DNA from 2 places in the Candidatus Njordibacter sp. Uisw_039 genome. Region 2 is predicted to be linked to the other one. Evidence: predicted binding sites of a transcription regulator. Region 2 holds the regulator's gene; the other holds the start of a gene.
What was found. The regulator LexA, encoded in region 2, represses DNA repair genes until DNA is damaged. The targets are predictions, from matches to a motif close to CTGTNTNNNNANACAG.
Positions count from the first base shown of each region.

Region 1: a site for LexA is predicted at 3,498-3,513, ahead of imuA (translesion DNA synthesis-associated protein ImuA). Genes of this name have one in related genera too.

Region 1 covers NZ_CP159831.1:2,757,916-2,763,984, forward strand. Annotated here, with positions in the region: gene hutG (N-formylglutamate deformylase) at 1-171, opposite strand, end outside; gene ABXT70_RS13225 (AEC family transporter) at 168-1,109, opposite strand; gene ABXT70_RS13230 (3-hydroxyacyl-CoA dehydrogenase NAD-binding domain-containing protein) at 1,265-2,266, opposite strand; gene ABXT70_RS13235 (3-keto-5-aminohexanoate cleavage protein) at 2,263-3,177, opposite strand; gene imuA (translesion DNA synthesis-associated protein ImuA) at 3,530-4,231, shown strand; gene ABXT70_RS13245 (Y-family DNA polymerase) at 4,235-5,641, shown strand; gene ABXT70_RS13250 (error-prone DNA polymerase) at 5,638-6,069, shown strand, end outside.
Region 2 covers NZ_CP159831.1:1,134,257-1,140,325, reverse strand. Annotated here, with positions in the region: gene ABXT70_RS05380 (DEAD/DEAH box helicase) at 1-605, opposite strand, end outside; gene dinG (ATP-dependent DNA helicase DinG) at 717-2,846, opposite strand; gene lexA (transcriptional repressor LexA) at 3,025-3,633, shown strand; gene ABXT70_RS05365 (cell division inhibitor SulA) at 3,655-4,110, shown strand; gene ABXT70_RS05360 (M18 family aminopeptidase) at 4,118-5,404, opposite strand; gene ABXT70_RS05355 (carboxy terminal-processing peptidase) at 5,606-6,069, shown strand, end outside.

The DNA of each region.
Region 1 (6,069 bases), 1.4 Mb from region 2:
CTCTAAAAAATCATACAGTTGTGGAATGTGCCAATCGGTATCGGGTAAGGCCAAGGCTTCTGGCATTAAGGTGTCGGCCACTTCAGACGTGAGCAGCAATCCAGAGTGGGGCATGCTAACCAATAATGGAGAGTCTCCTTTAATAAAGTCATAAGACACGGAAAAAGTCATAGTGTTAAACCTGTGATGTGTATCGCCAAGCTGGTCCAAAAGGTTAACCCTACCAAGCTAGCTAAGGTTTGCAAGGTAATAATGTCTGCCATGAGTTTTGCGTTGCCGCCCATCTGCTGGATAAAGGGGTAAGCCGACACTGCCGTTGGCAAAGCACCAAAAATCACCAGGCCTACGGTCACTAAAGGGGCGAGATTAAACCACAATGCACCACCTAATAAGAGCGCCGGAAACACCAAGAGTTTCGTGCTAAGGGAAGCAATCAAAGGCAGCCAATTACCCTTTAAGGCACGAATCTTTAGACTAGCACCAATACTAAGCAGCAACAATGGTAGGGCGGCACGGCTCATAAGGGCCATGGACTGATCTAATATAGCAGGTATAGAAATGGCTAAAATATTAAGTAAAAGACCAATAGCAACTGAAATGAGCATTGGATTACGCAACAGCTCTTTGAGAATTAAAGCAGTCAACGATTGGTGTTGTTTTTTACTCACTAACAAACTGACAGAAAGTACCGACAAAACATTAGTGGGAGGCACCAGCACCGCAATCATTAAGGCGCCCAACTCTTGACCAGGCAGGCCAAACATATCAAACAACACTGCAAGACCAATAAACCCATTGTGACGCACACCACCTTGAACAATAGATGAGGTGGATGGCCCATCTTGACCGAGCAATCGAGCCACCACCACACAATAAATCAAAATTAATATGAGCGCCCCAATAAATATGGTGCACAAGGGCAAGAGCAATGCTGCATCAATAGTGGCGTTAGCTAAGGTGTGTACAATCAATACTGGGAATAACACCCAGTAAGATAGCTTTGAAATACCTTGCCAAAAACTGGCTTCTGTAAGGAGCTTTTTAGAGAGGCCATAGCCTAATAACATCACCAGCAGAATGGAACTGATAATAGGAAGAATCGTGTTCATTAAATAAGCCAGTACAGCGAGTGTATAACCCCATCATACCAGCAAGCACATGACTAACTAACAGTTTTTGCCGCATTAAGGTACAGCTTACAGTTTTTACAACTAAACCTAAGTAGTTACCAATATCTACACTCGACATGGTTAAACAAAATTGATTAACCTAACTGTTTTAGACGTTCATCATGTTGGTTCAATAACTCACCTACTCCCCAGTTATTGTCTTTTTGCACACGCATAATACCAATGAGATTTTTATCACGAATACGCTCTAGCTCGCGAATAGAATGATGCCCAGATTGCGCATCTGACTGCTCTGCAATGGTAGCAATGAGTTCGTCTGTAAGCTCCGGCACATCCATAAGTTTAGTCCACGGCCACTCTAAACAAGGTCCAAATTGAGCAATAAAATGCGCCATGCCTGCTTCACCACCAGCAATACGATAAGTTTCAAACAAACCCATTTGCGCCCAACGCAACCCAAAGCCATAACGGATGGCATCGTCTATTTCTGTGGTAGTGGCAATGCCATCTTTGATCATCCACAACCCTTCGCGCCATACAGCCTCTAAAAAGCGATCGGCAATATGGGCGTCAATTTCTTTACGTACATGCAACGGCTTCATGCCTACGCTGGTTAACAGCGCTTTAGCCTGCTCAATAATGTCTGCACCATTAGCTGGGCTAGGCACCAGTTCTACTAAAGGTAACAAGTACACCGGATTAAACGGGTGGGCCACCATGATTTGTTGTGGCCTTAGGGCATTCTCTTGTAATTGCGAAGGCTTAAAGCCTGAAGTAGATGAGCCGATAATAGCCGATTCAGTGCAGATAGCCTGCACTTGAGCAAACACCGCATGTTTGATCTCTAAACGTTCTGGCACGCTCTCTTGAATCCAATCGGCATTAGCCACAGCTTCTTCCAAACTGCCACAAAAGGTAAGTTTACCTTCCCGGGGCATCGCTACGTCGGCTAACTGAGGCAAAGCAGCACGGGCATTGTCTAGCACGGCATCCAATTTACGTTGGGCATCGGCTGCAGGATCATAAACATTGACGTCCCAACCGTGTAACAAAAACCTTGCTACCCAGCCACCACCTATGACACCACCACCTATACAAGCAGCTGTTTTATAGTCCTTATGTACCATATCGATCATGCTAAAGGAGCCCGTTTTTCTACTTTGATCAACTCACGCACCTGGGCTGGAGTCATCAATTTAGAACCCATATTAGTGGCAATGGTTACTGCCCGTTCAACTAACTGCGCGTTAGTCGCCAACACACCTTTTTCTAACCAAATATTATCTTCTAAACCAACACGAATATTACCCCCAGCCAACACCGCAGCTGCCACGTAATTCATCTGATTACGACCAATAGAAAAGGCCGACATAATCCATTCTTTAGGGACGTTATTAACCATGGCCATGAAGGTATTGAGATCGTCTGGCGCACCCCAAGGAACACCCATGCACAGTTGCACCATGACTGGCTCAGCCATTAAACCTTCCTCAACCAGTTTTTTAGCCAACCATAAGTGGCCCGTATCAAAAGCTTCAATTTCAATACGTGCACCCATCGCTGTCATCTTTTCTGCCATAGCCCGCAACATGCCAGGGGTGTTAGTCATGACGTAATCGGCTTCAGCAAAGTTCATGGTGCCACAGTCTAAGGTGCATATTTCTGGTTGACACTGGCGTACATGTTCTACACGCTCACTGGCCCCTGCCATATCTGTACTGGCTTCTTGCAAAGGCAATGGGTTCTCAGCATCACCAAACACCATGTCCCCGCCCATACCCGCGGTGAGGTTAAGCACTACGTCCACTTCAGAGGCGCGAATGCGTTCAGTCAGCTCTTTGTACAAATCCAAGCGGCGGCTTGGCGCACCTGTTTCGGGATCACGTACATGGCAATGTACCACTGCAGCACCGGCCTTAGCTGCATCAATGGCACTATTGGCGATTTGCTCTGGGCTGCGGGGCACATGGTGAGAGCGGTCTTGGGAACCGCCACTCCCTGTTACTGCACAGGTAATAAAAACATTTTGACTAGCTTGTAATGGCACGGTTAAGCTCCTCTATTAATTAACATCAATTGCATGGCGCAATGATGGCATTGCCCATACAGATTTAATTGATATTTTAGGAGCAATTATTATTTAATACCGAACAATCTATTGTCTTGTTGTTTTTTGCTAGTACAGATTTTGGGCTAGGGCGGGCTTACTTATGGGTGTAAAAAAATCAATCTGACCTTCGTTAATGGCTCCACCAAGGCCTTTAAGATTTTGAAGTCCCTATTTGAGCTGCACGAGAGTTCGAGCTAATGTTTTGAGGAGACTAAAGCAGCTTTTCCCTTGACCTGAGCCAAAAACATGTCAGAATACTGTATATATATACAGTATTTGTGATTTTACCATGGTTCTCTTACAACTCGAAAAAGAGCGCTTGGTCTGGCGAGCTCGGCAAGTGGCAGGGCCAGATCATCGCCGTCAAAGCAGCTTTTACCCTACCTTAGATGCACATCTACAAGGAGGCTGGCCCCACAGTGGGTTAGTGGAATTAGCCTGTGGCCCTGCAGGTATTGGTGAATTACGTTTGCTGTTACCTTTATTGGCCCAAGCTCAATCACGCTTACAAGTGTGGATCAATCCACCGGCAGAGTTAAATGGCCAAGCTTTAGCACAACATGGTATTGATCTAAGCCAAACTTTATTAATACGCTGCCAAAATCCCCAACAAGCCCTTTGGAGTGCCGAACAGAGCCTTAATAGTGGTTGTTGTAGCCACCTTATTTTGTGGGCACTTAGGTTAACGGCTCCCCAAGCTAAACGTTTACAAGTGTCTGCCAAAGACAACCAAGCCCTCATGTTTTGGTTACACTCTCAGGCCGAACCTAGCACCAGCGCTTTACCGGTTAGTGCACGTTTATCACTCGCCCCTGTAGCCACAGGGTTGCGCCTACAAATCTATAAATACCAAGGCCTGTGGCCACAACACCCATGCCAAGTAGATATGCATGAGCTTTGGCCATCTTTAGCAACACCTGGCCATTCATCCCCTCATCATGTCCCTGTACTGATGAACAACATTGTGGCACTGCCATCTAAACTGTGGTGATGTATGCAGTGGCTTTATTTATACTTTCCTAGCCTTCAACTAGATAGCCTTTTACATCAACAAGCTTATAACCAAGCCTGCGTTTTAGTTCATAAAAACGAGGTAGTGCAAACCAACCCAGAAGCACGCCAACTAGGCATAAAAATAGGCACAGGGTTAGCCCAAGCTGCACTTTTATGCGCTCAACTTAAAGTCATTGCCTACGAATCCAAACAAGAGCAGCGACTTCTAGCTCAACTTGCCCAGCGCTTGTATCAAACCAGCGCCACCTTATACCTTGATCCACCCCAAGGTTTGTTGTTACAAACCAGCGATATGCTAAGGTTATATAAGGGCCTTGCCCCTTACTGGCAACAGCTGCAGCAACCTCTTATGGAGCGCGGCTTACATTATCATTACGCCAGCGCTCACAGCCCCTTAGCTGCGCAGGTGCTGGCCCGCGCAGGCAACGATCGTTTATTAACAAACCAAGACGAAGCCACAAGATTGCTCAGCCAATTACCCATCCATCGCGCAGGTCTAGACCATAAACTATCCCTACAATTAGAGCGTCTTGGTCTTAATACCCTGGGTCAAGCTCAAGCATTACCTCGATCAGCACTAGGCCAACGGTTAGGCCAAACCCTAGTCACTTTTTTACAACAACTAGAGACCAGCAGCGCACCTAGCTGGCCTGCATACCAGCCCCCTGAACGCTTTCGTCAACGTTTAGAATTACTTTATGAAATTGAACACAGTACAGCGTTACGTTTTCCATTAAAACGTTTGTTAAGTGACCTAGAGGCATTTTTGGCTCCCCGACAACTACGGGTTGCAGGACTTAGTTTGGGCCTAGAGTACCAAGAACATGCCTCTGAACGATTACACATAGGCTGTAGCGATGGCGAGTACCGTGCAGAATCTTGGTTAGCTTTATCCATGCTGAGGCTGGAGCAGTTAAAACTACAGGCACCCATTATTGCCGTTAGCCTTAAAACCAAAGGGCAAATGCCATGGGCACCCTTGTCAGCACAGTTATTTGAGCCCCCAGGAGGAAAACTCACTGCAGGACAACTCATTAGTCGCTTACAAAGTAAGCTTGGAGACCATGCCGTACAACAAGTGTATTTGCAGGATGATCATCGCCCCGAACGAAGTTTCTACCAAGGGCTGCCCCAAAGTCATTACCAATCACAGCAAGCCACAAGAGCCCTACGCCCAAGTTTATTATTCACCCTACCCCAAGCCTTAAACCATAAGCCTGATCACCGTTGGTGTATCTTGTCTGGCCCTGAACGCATTCAAAGTGGTTGGTGGGATAACGTGAGTATTTGCCGTGACTACTTTATTGCTCGCAACCCCATAGGACAGGTGTGCTGGTTATTTCGCACGCCTAGGGAAGAGTGGTTTTTACATGGGTATTTCTCATGAGTACCGAGCCTGTCATCGATTATGCTGAGCTACATTGTTTAAGTAATTTTAGCTTTTTACGGGCTGCTTCCCACCCACAAGAATTACTCCAACAAGCAGATGCTTTAGGCTATAAAGCCCTTGCCCTCACGGACGAATGTTCAGTAGCAGGAGTAGTGCGAGCTTATCAGCATAAAAAGGATAATGATTTAAATATTAAACTCATTATTGGTAGTGAGTTTTTACTTAAACCCCATCAATCTGAGGCCCAAGAAAGCTTAGTAGTGTTGGCAAAAAATCGCCAAGGGTATGCTCAGTTATGCCAGCTCATTAGCCTTGCAAGGCGGCGTTGTGAAAAAGGTAAATACCAAGTTTATGGAGATGACTTCAATAACTTAAGTGAGTGCTTACTTATCTGGAACCCCGACCTCAACAGTACTAATGAGTTA
Region 2 (6,069 bases):
AAAATTGCCCGCACATCGGGGATAAAGCCCATACTCAGCATACGATCTGCTTCGTCCAAAACAACCACCTCTACTTCACGCAGATTGACATGGCCTCGGCGACAGAAATCTAACAATCGACCCGGTGTAGCGACCATGATGTCGGTGTGCCGTTTTTGTAATTGCTTTTGCTGAGCTTCAAAATCCATCCCACCAACAAGTTGCTGTACGTTGACATCACAAAACCGGGTAAGGTCTTCAGCATCACTGGCGATTTGCATCACCAGCTCACGGGTTGGTGCAATAATCAGAGCTCTTGGGGTGCCTAAGCGACGTGGACCTTCAATAGGAAAGTCTAAAAAATCGGTAATCATACTGAGTAAAAAAGCGGCAGTTTTACCCGAGCCAGTCTGGGCTCTACCAGTAACGTCTTTTCCGTCCAAAGATTGCGGTAAGGTTAGTGCTTGTATGGGACTGCAATATTCATACCCCAGGGCTGCAACACCTTGCATAACTTGGTCAGGTAAGTCCAAATCATGAAAGCGTGTTTTACCTTCCTCTTGCGGGACGACAAAATCGTCCAGTGACCAGTTCTGATCAGTGGCTTTTGAATCATTTGATTTCAAGGTGAATTTCCATTGAGAGGCGAGCACGCCCTAGTAAGATAAACTACAACGAAGCAGTATAGAGAGTTTAAGGCCATTACACAAAACACCTTGATTAGCCTTAATGGCTTATTAATCAAACCGCCGTTCATAAGGCGGTAAGGCCTGCAAAAGTTGTTGACCATAACGTTTGCTGAGGATACGCTTATCCAAAATAGTAATACGGCCTTTGTCGTCTTCTTTACGTAACAAACGACCTGTGGCCTGGACCAACCTAACACTTGCTTCGGGCACCGACAGTTCAGCAAAACTGTTACCACCAGACTTCTCAATCCACTCAGCAAGGGCAGATGGTACTGGGCGATCTGGCACCGTAAATGGCAACCGCGTTATAACCACATGAGTTAAATAATCGCCAGGTAAATCGATGCCTTCTGCAAAACTTGCCAAGCCAAACAAAACACTGCCTTCACCGTCATCGATACGTTTTTTATGCTGATCCAATAAACGCTGTTTAGAAGACTCACCTTGTTGCAAGATCAGATCTTGCCACTGCTCTCCAATACCTTCAAATACCAACTGCATCACCCGCCGTGAGGTAAACAATACTAGGCTAGCTTCAGCTTTATTTAGCTGGGCTTTGAGGCCTATAATTAGATGATCTACAAACACGGCCTCAGGCCCTGGTTCAATCGCCTCTTTAGGTACACATATCTGCGACTTGGCAAAATCAAAGGGACTCGCAAGCGCTAGCATGGTGCTGTGTGGATTTATCCCTGCGTGAGTTATTAAGCGGTCAAAGCGACCAAGGGCGGTAAGCGTAGCGGAAGTTAATAAGGCGCCATAACAACGTTGCCATAAATTCTCCTGTAAAAGTTCAGCAGCCATTATTGGGCTTGCTGAGAGTTCTAAGTCTACCCGCTCTGCTGTTTGCCAATACTGTAACCAGCGCGCCATAGGCACCTCGCCCTCTTGGTCTACTTTGGCATAGGCTTGCCATAACCCAAGTTGCTGCTCAGCATTTTGTTGTAATACCCCAAACGCCGCTAGGTAGTTTTCAGCTTGATCTTTAGGCAAGCCATTTTGGTCTCCTTTAACAACATCATCCATCATTTCATGTAATGCACCCAAATCTCTAGCCAAGCGTGCACTACTTAAGCCCATATCATGGCAAATTTGAACTAATTCAGACGGAATTATACCCTGTGAAAAACGATAATTTTCTTGTTGCTGATAACCATCCTCTGGCCTAAACGCAGACTGGTCTAAAAATTGTTCTAAACTAACCAATTGCAGCTCTAGTCCTTGTACATGGTCTTGAACCTGCCCACTAAGCTGTGCACCCTTACCTCCACCCTGCCATTCCTTTAAAAACTTTTTTAAGCCAGAGCGCGTTTGTCCGTACCAGCGGCTAAGCTGGCGAATACCTTGTTGGTGGGTGAACTGCTTTAACGTTTTATCAGCCAAATGATGGCCTTCATCAAAAATATAAATAGTATCTTCTGGCGCTGGCAAAATAGCACCACCACCTAGGGCTAGGTCTGCCAAAACTAAGTCATGATTAGTAACAATGCAGTCGGCCTGTTCTAGGCCTTCTCTAGCTTTAAAGAATGGGCACTGACTAAAATGGCTGCAACGTCTATTAGTGCAGCCTTTGTGGTCCGTTGTGATGGGTCGCCAATGATCTTCTGCCAAAGGGTCTTTCCATGCATCGCGGTCGCCGTCCCATTGGTTGCTGCCAAGCTGCACCACCATATCTTTGTACAATACTTGCTGCTGACCATCTAGTTTGAGTGCCAACTCGTCCTCAAACAAAGCTTGCGTGGGGTCAATAGAAGCGTTTTGAGAGAGCGCTTGATCCAGCCTAGATACACATAAATATCGTCGCCGACCTTTAGCTAAACGAAAATCAAAATCATAGCCGCCGTGTTTCTTAAGCGCCGGTAGGTCCTTTTGGACAATTTGTTCCTGCAGGGCAATGGTGGCCGTAGCGATCACCAACTTTTTTTCTAATGCTTTAGCAATCGGCAAACACGCTACCATATAAGCTAAGGTCTTGCCCGTACCTGTGCCAGCCTCTACTAAGCAAACTGGGTTATCGTCGCTACGGTGGCCATCACCATCAGTTTTAATTGCCAAAAAATGGTTAGCCACGGTCGCTATCATCTGCTTTTGGCCCCAGCGAGGCCTTAACTTTAACTGCTTAACAAGCTGGCGATAAAGTTGTTGGATATGTGGTTTTACAGCAGCAGAATCAGACACGTAGAAAGCTCATAGTTAGCATCAAGTAATCGGCGATAAGAGTACACCATTTTTGCCACAAAAGCTGACAGTAAATAGGCTAACAAAAATAAAACTTGCCAGCGGCAATAATACTGGTATTATATACAGTAACTGTACAAACAACCAGCAGACTCACTTTGTGTTAGGAGCAAGTAATATGATTAAGTTGACCCCCCGCCAAGATCAGGTACTCGACTGCATTCGTAGCTATATTATCGACACAGGTTATCCGCCAACTCGAGCAGAAATCGCAAAGGAACTCGGCTTTAAATCACCAAATGCTGCGGAAGAACACATTAAAGCCCTCGCCCGAAAAGGTGCTATTGAAATCATACCAGGGGCTTCTCGTGGCATACGAGTACCAGATATGCATGAAGTCGACTTGGGCCTACCAATCATTGGTATGGTGGCAGCCGGTAGCCCACTGCTTGCGCAAGAACATATTAGCGACTATTGTGCCATCCCAGAAAACTTATTCTACCCAAAGGCAGACTATTTGCTTAAAGTTAGCGGTATGTCCATGAAAGACATAGGCATTTACGATGGCGATTTATTAGCTGTACACAAAACAGATCAAGCACGAAATGGACAAGTTGTGGTGGCGCGCCTTGATGATGAAGTCACTGTGAAACGTTTTCAACGCAACGGTAACCAAGTACAACTTATCGCAGAAAACCAAGATTTTTCACCTATTGATGTCGATCTTACGCAACAGCACTTAAGCATTGAAGGTTTGAGCGTTGGTGTTATCCGCCGCGGCAACTAGACGTAAAACAGGAGCAAAATTATGTGGCAGCAAGAGCAGCAAACCGACAATAGTATTGATGGTATTTTGGCTGAACATCAACTAGACCTATGGGCTCAAGAAGACCAAGCACATGTGCAGAATTTGAGCCACATCACAGAAATAATTATGCGTGGTGAGTCCTGGAACAATGTACAGATGTTATTGCCATTGCTTGCACAACTAAGCCACGATCAGCGTTGGTTGGCTTGGGTAGCACCCCCTAAGTTATTACCTAAAGCCCAACTAAAGGCTGCTGGGTTTGACTTGAATAAAATTATTTTATTAAAGCCTGATGCCCAGCACGACACTATGAGTCTTGCCCACCAAGCTCTAAAGAGTGGCACTTGTCATGCTGTTATTAGCTGGTTTGGCGCCCTTGCTGATGATCAACTTAATGACTTAGCCCAAGCCGCAGAGCTCGGCAATAGTCGCGCTTTTTTGATCAGGCACCAATAGTCCGGTACTAAACAGTCATCTCCGTTTCAAAAAACTTCTGTAGTAATTTGTGGGTAGTCTGCGCATCGTCACTGCCCGCAAGTTCGCGGATGGAGTGCATTGCAAAAGTAGGCACACCCAAGTCCAGAGTCCGCACACCTAGTTGAGCTGCAGTAATTGGCCCGATAGTGCTGCCGCAACCCATATCACTGCGCACCACAAAGGTTTGGATTGGCAAATCCACTTGTGCAGCCAACTCTTTCACCATTGCACTGGTGACCGCATTGGTAGCATAGCGCTGGTTTGCGTTGACCTTAATCACTGGCCCCTGATTTAACTTAGGCCCATGTTGGTTGTCGTGTTTATTGGTAAAATTAGGATGTACCCCATGAGCATTGTCTGCGGAAATAAAAGTGGACGCATTTAATACTTGATGCAACAGTTCAGCCGTTGGATAAATACGCTGCAACACAGACATTAAGAAACTACCCTGAGCGCCTTCTGCCGACTGACTTCCCACTTCTTCGTGGTCATTACAGATTAATAACATGCCTTGATCCGTTTGAGCACCAATCATTGCTGTTAACCCTATATAACAACTCAACAAATTATCTAACCGAGCAGCTGCCAAAAATTCTTGCTTTATTCCCACTAAGGCAGGGGCCTGAAAGTCGTAAAAACTCAACTCATAATCAATCACCTGATTAACTTTGTGACCATTAGCCTTTAACTCATCTGCAAGCAGCGAACGCAGGCTAAAATCATCACCCAGTGATTGGCCTAATAGAACTGGCAAATCTGTTTGTGGGTTCACACTATGGTCTTTGTTAGCTTCTCGGTCTAGGTGTATAGCTAAGCTTGGAATACATGCCACAGGGCGTTTAAAATCAAGCAAATGTCTTACCAGCTGACCTTTAACATCCCGGCTAACAACCCGGCCCGCCAAAGACAAATCACGATCAAACCATGGATGTAATAATGCACCACCATAAACCTCAACACCCAACTGCTGATAGCCTTTACGTCGTATTTCTGGGTTCGGCTTAACCTTCAAACATGGGCTATCCGTATGAGCACCCACCATGTGAAGGCGTTGCAAAGCATTTTTTTGGGGCAACTGGAAGGCTAATATGGTTGAATCATTGCGGGTAATAAAATAGCGCCCTCCCGCCTCTAACTGCCATGTATCTGACACATCAAGTTGGCTGTAGCCAGCCGCTCTGAATTGGCTCACCATTGAAGCTACTGCATGAAAAGGAGTGGGTGAATCGCTAATAAAACTCATCAATCCGTCAAGGTAGGTTCGTTGTGGCATAATGTTTCTTATTCCATTGTTTTAAAGGTTTAGCTTTGTCACATTCTGGGTTGCAAACGTAACGATTCTGTAAAGCATTAGTAAATTACCTTACATTGACCTGAGACGTTTGAAAAACTCACTAAAATTAGGCTAGTATAGCTTAAACTAAGCTTTTGATGCTCAACCCTACTTGCCAGTTTAAAGGCCACGCTCTTATCTATGATTCCTGATACTCTTTTCACCACTTTGTACAGCTTTTCCGTAGCCATATACTGGCACCGACTATTGGCTAATTTGTTACTCATAGCAAGCTTTTTTGTAGCGCCACTTGTAACGGCACAGACTAATTCTAATGATGCCCTGGTGGAAATTAGATTCACTCAGCAGCAGGGTTTGTTAACCCAAGAAATTATTCAGTTGTTAGATCGCCAGCATTATCAACACAGAGAACTTGACGACCAGTTTGCCAGTGATGTTTTTTTCCGTTATTTAAAGTTACTCGACCCTCAGCATATTTACTTTAGCAAAGCAGACCTAGCCCCATTTAACTATCTCAATAGAGAACTTGACGACCTACTGGTGAAAGGTGATTTGGTGCCTATGGCTCAGCTTTACAATCTCCTGCAACAAAGGCGCCTGGCGTTTATCGACTTTAATTTAACCGCGTTATCTAAATTGGAACC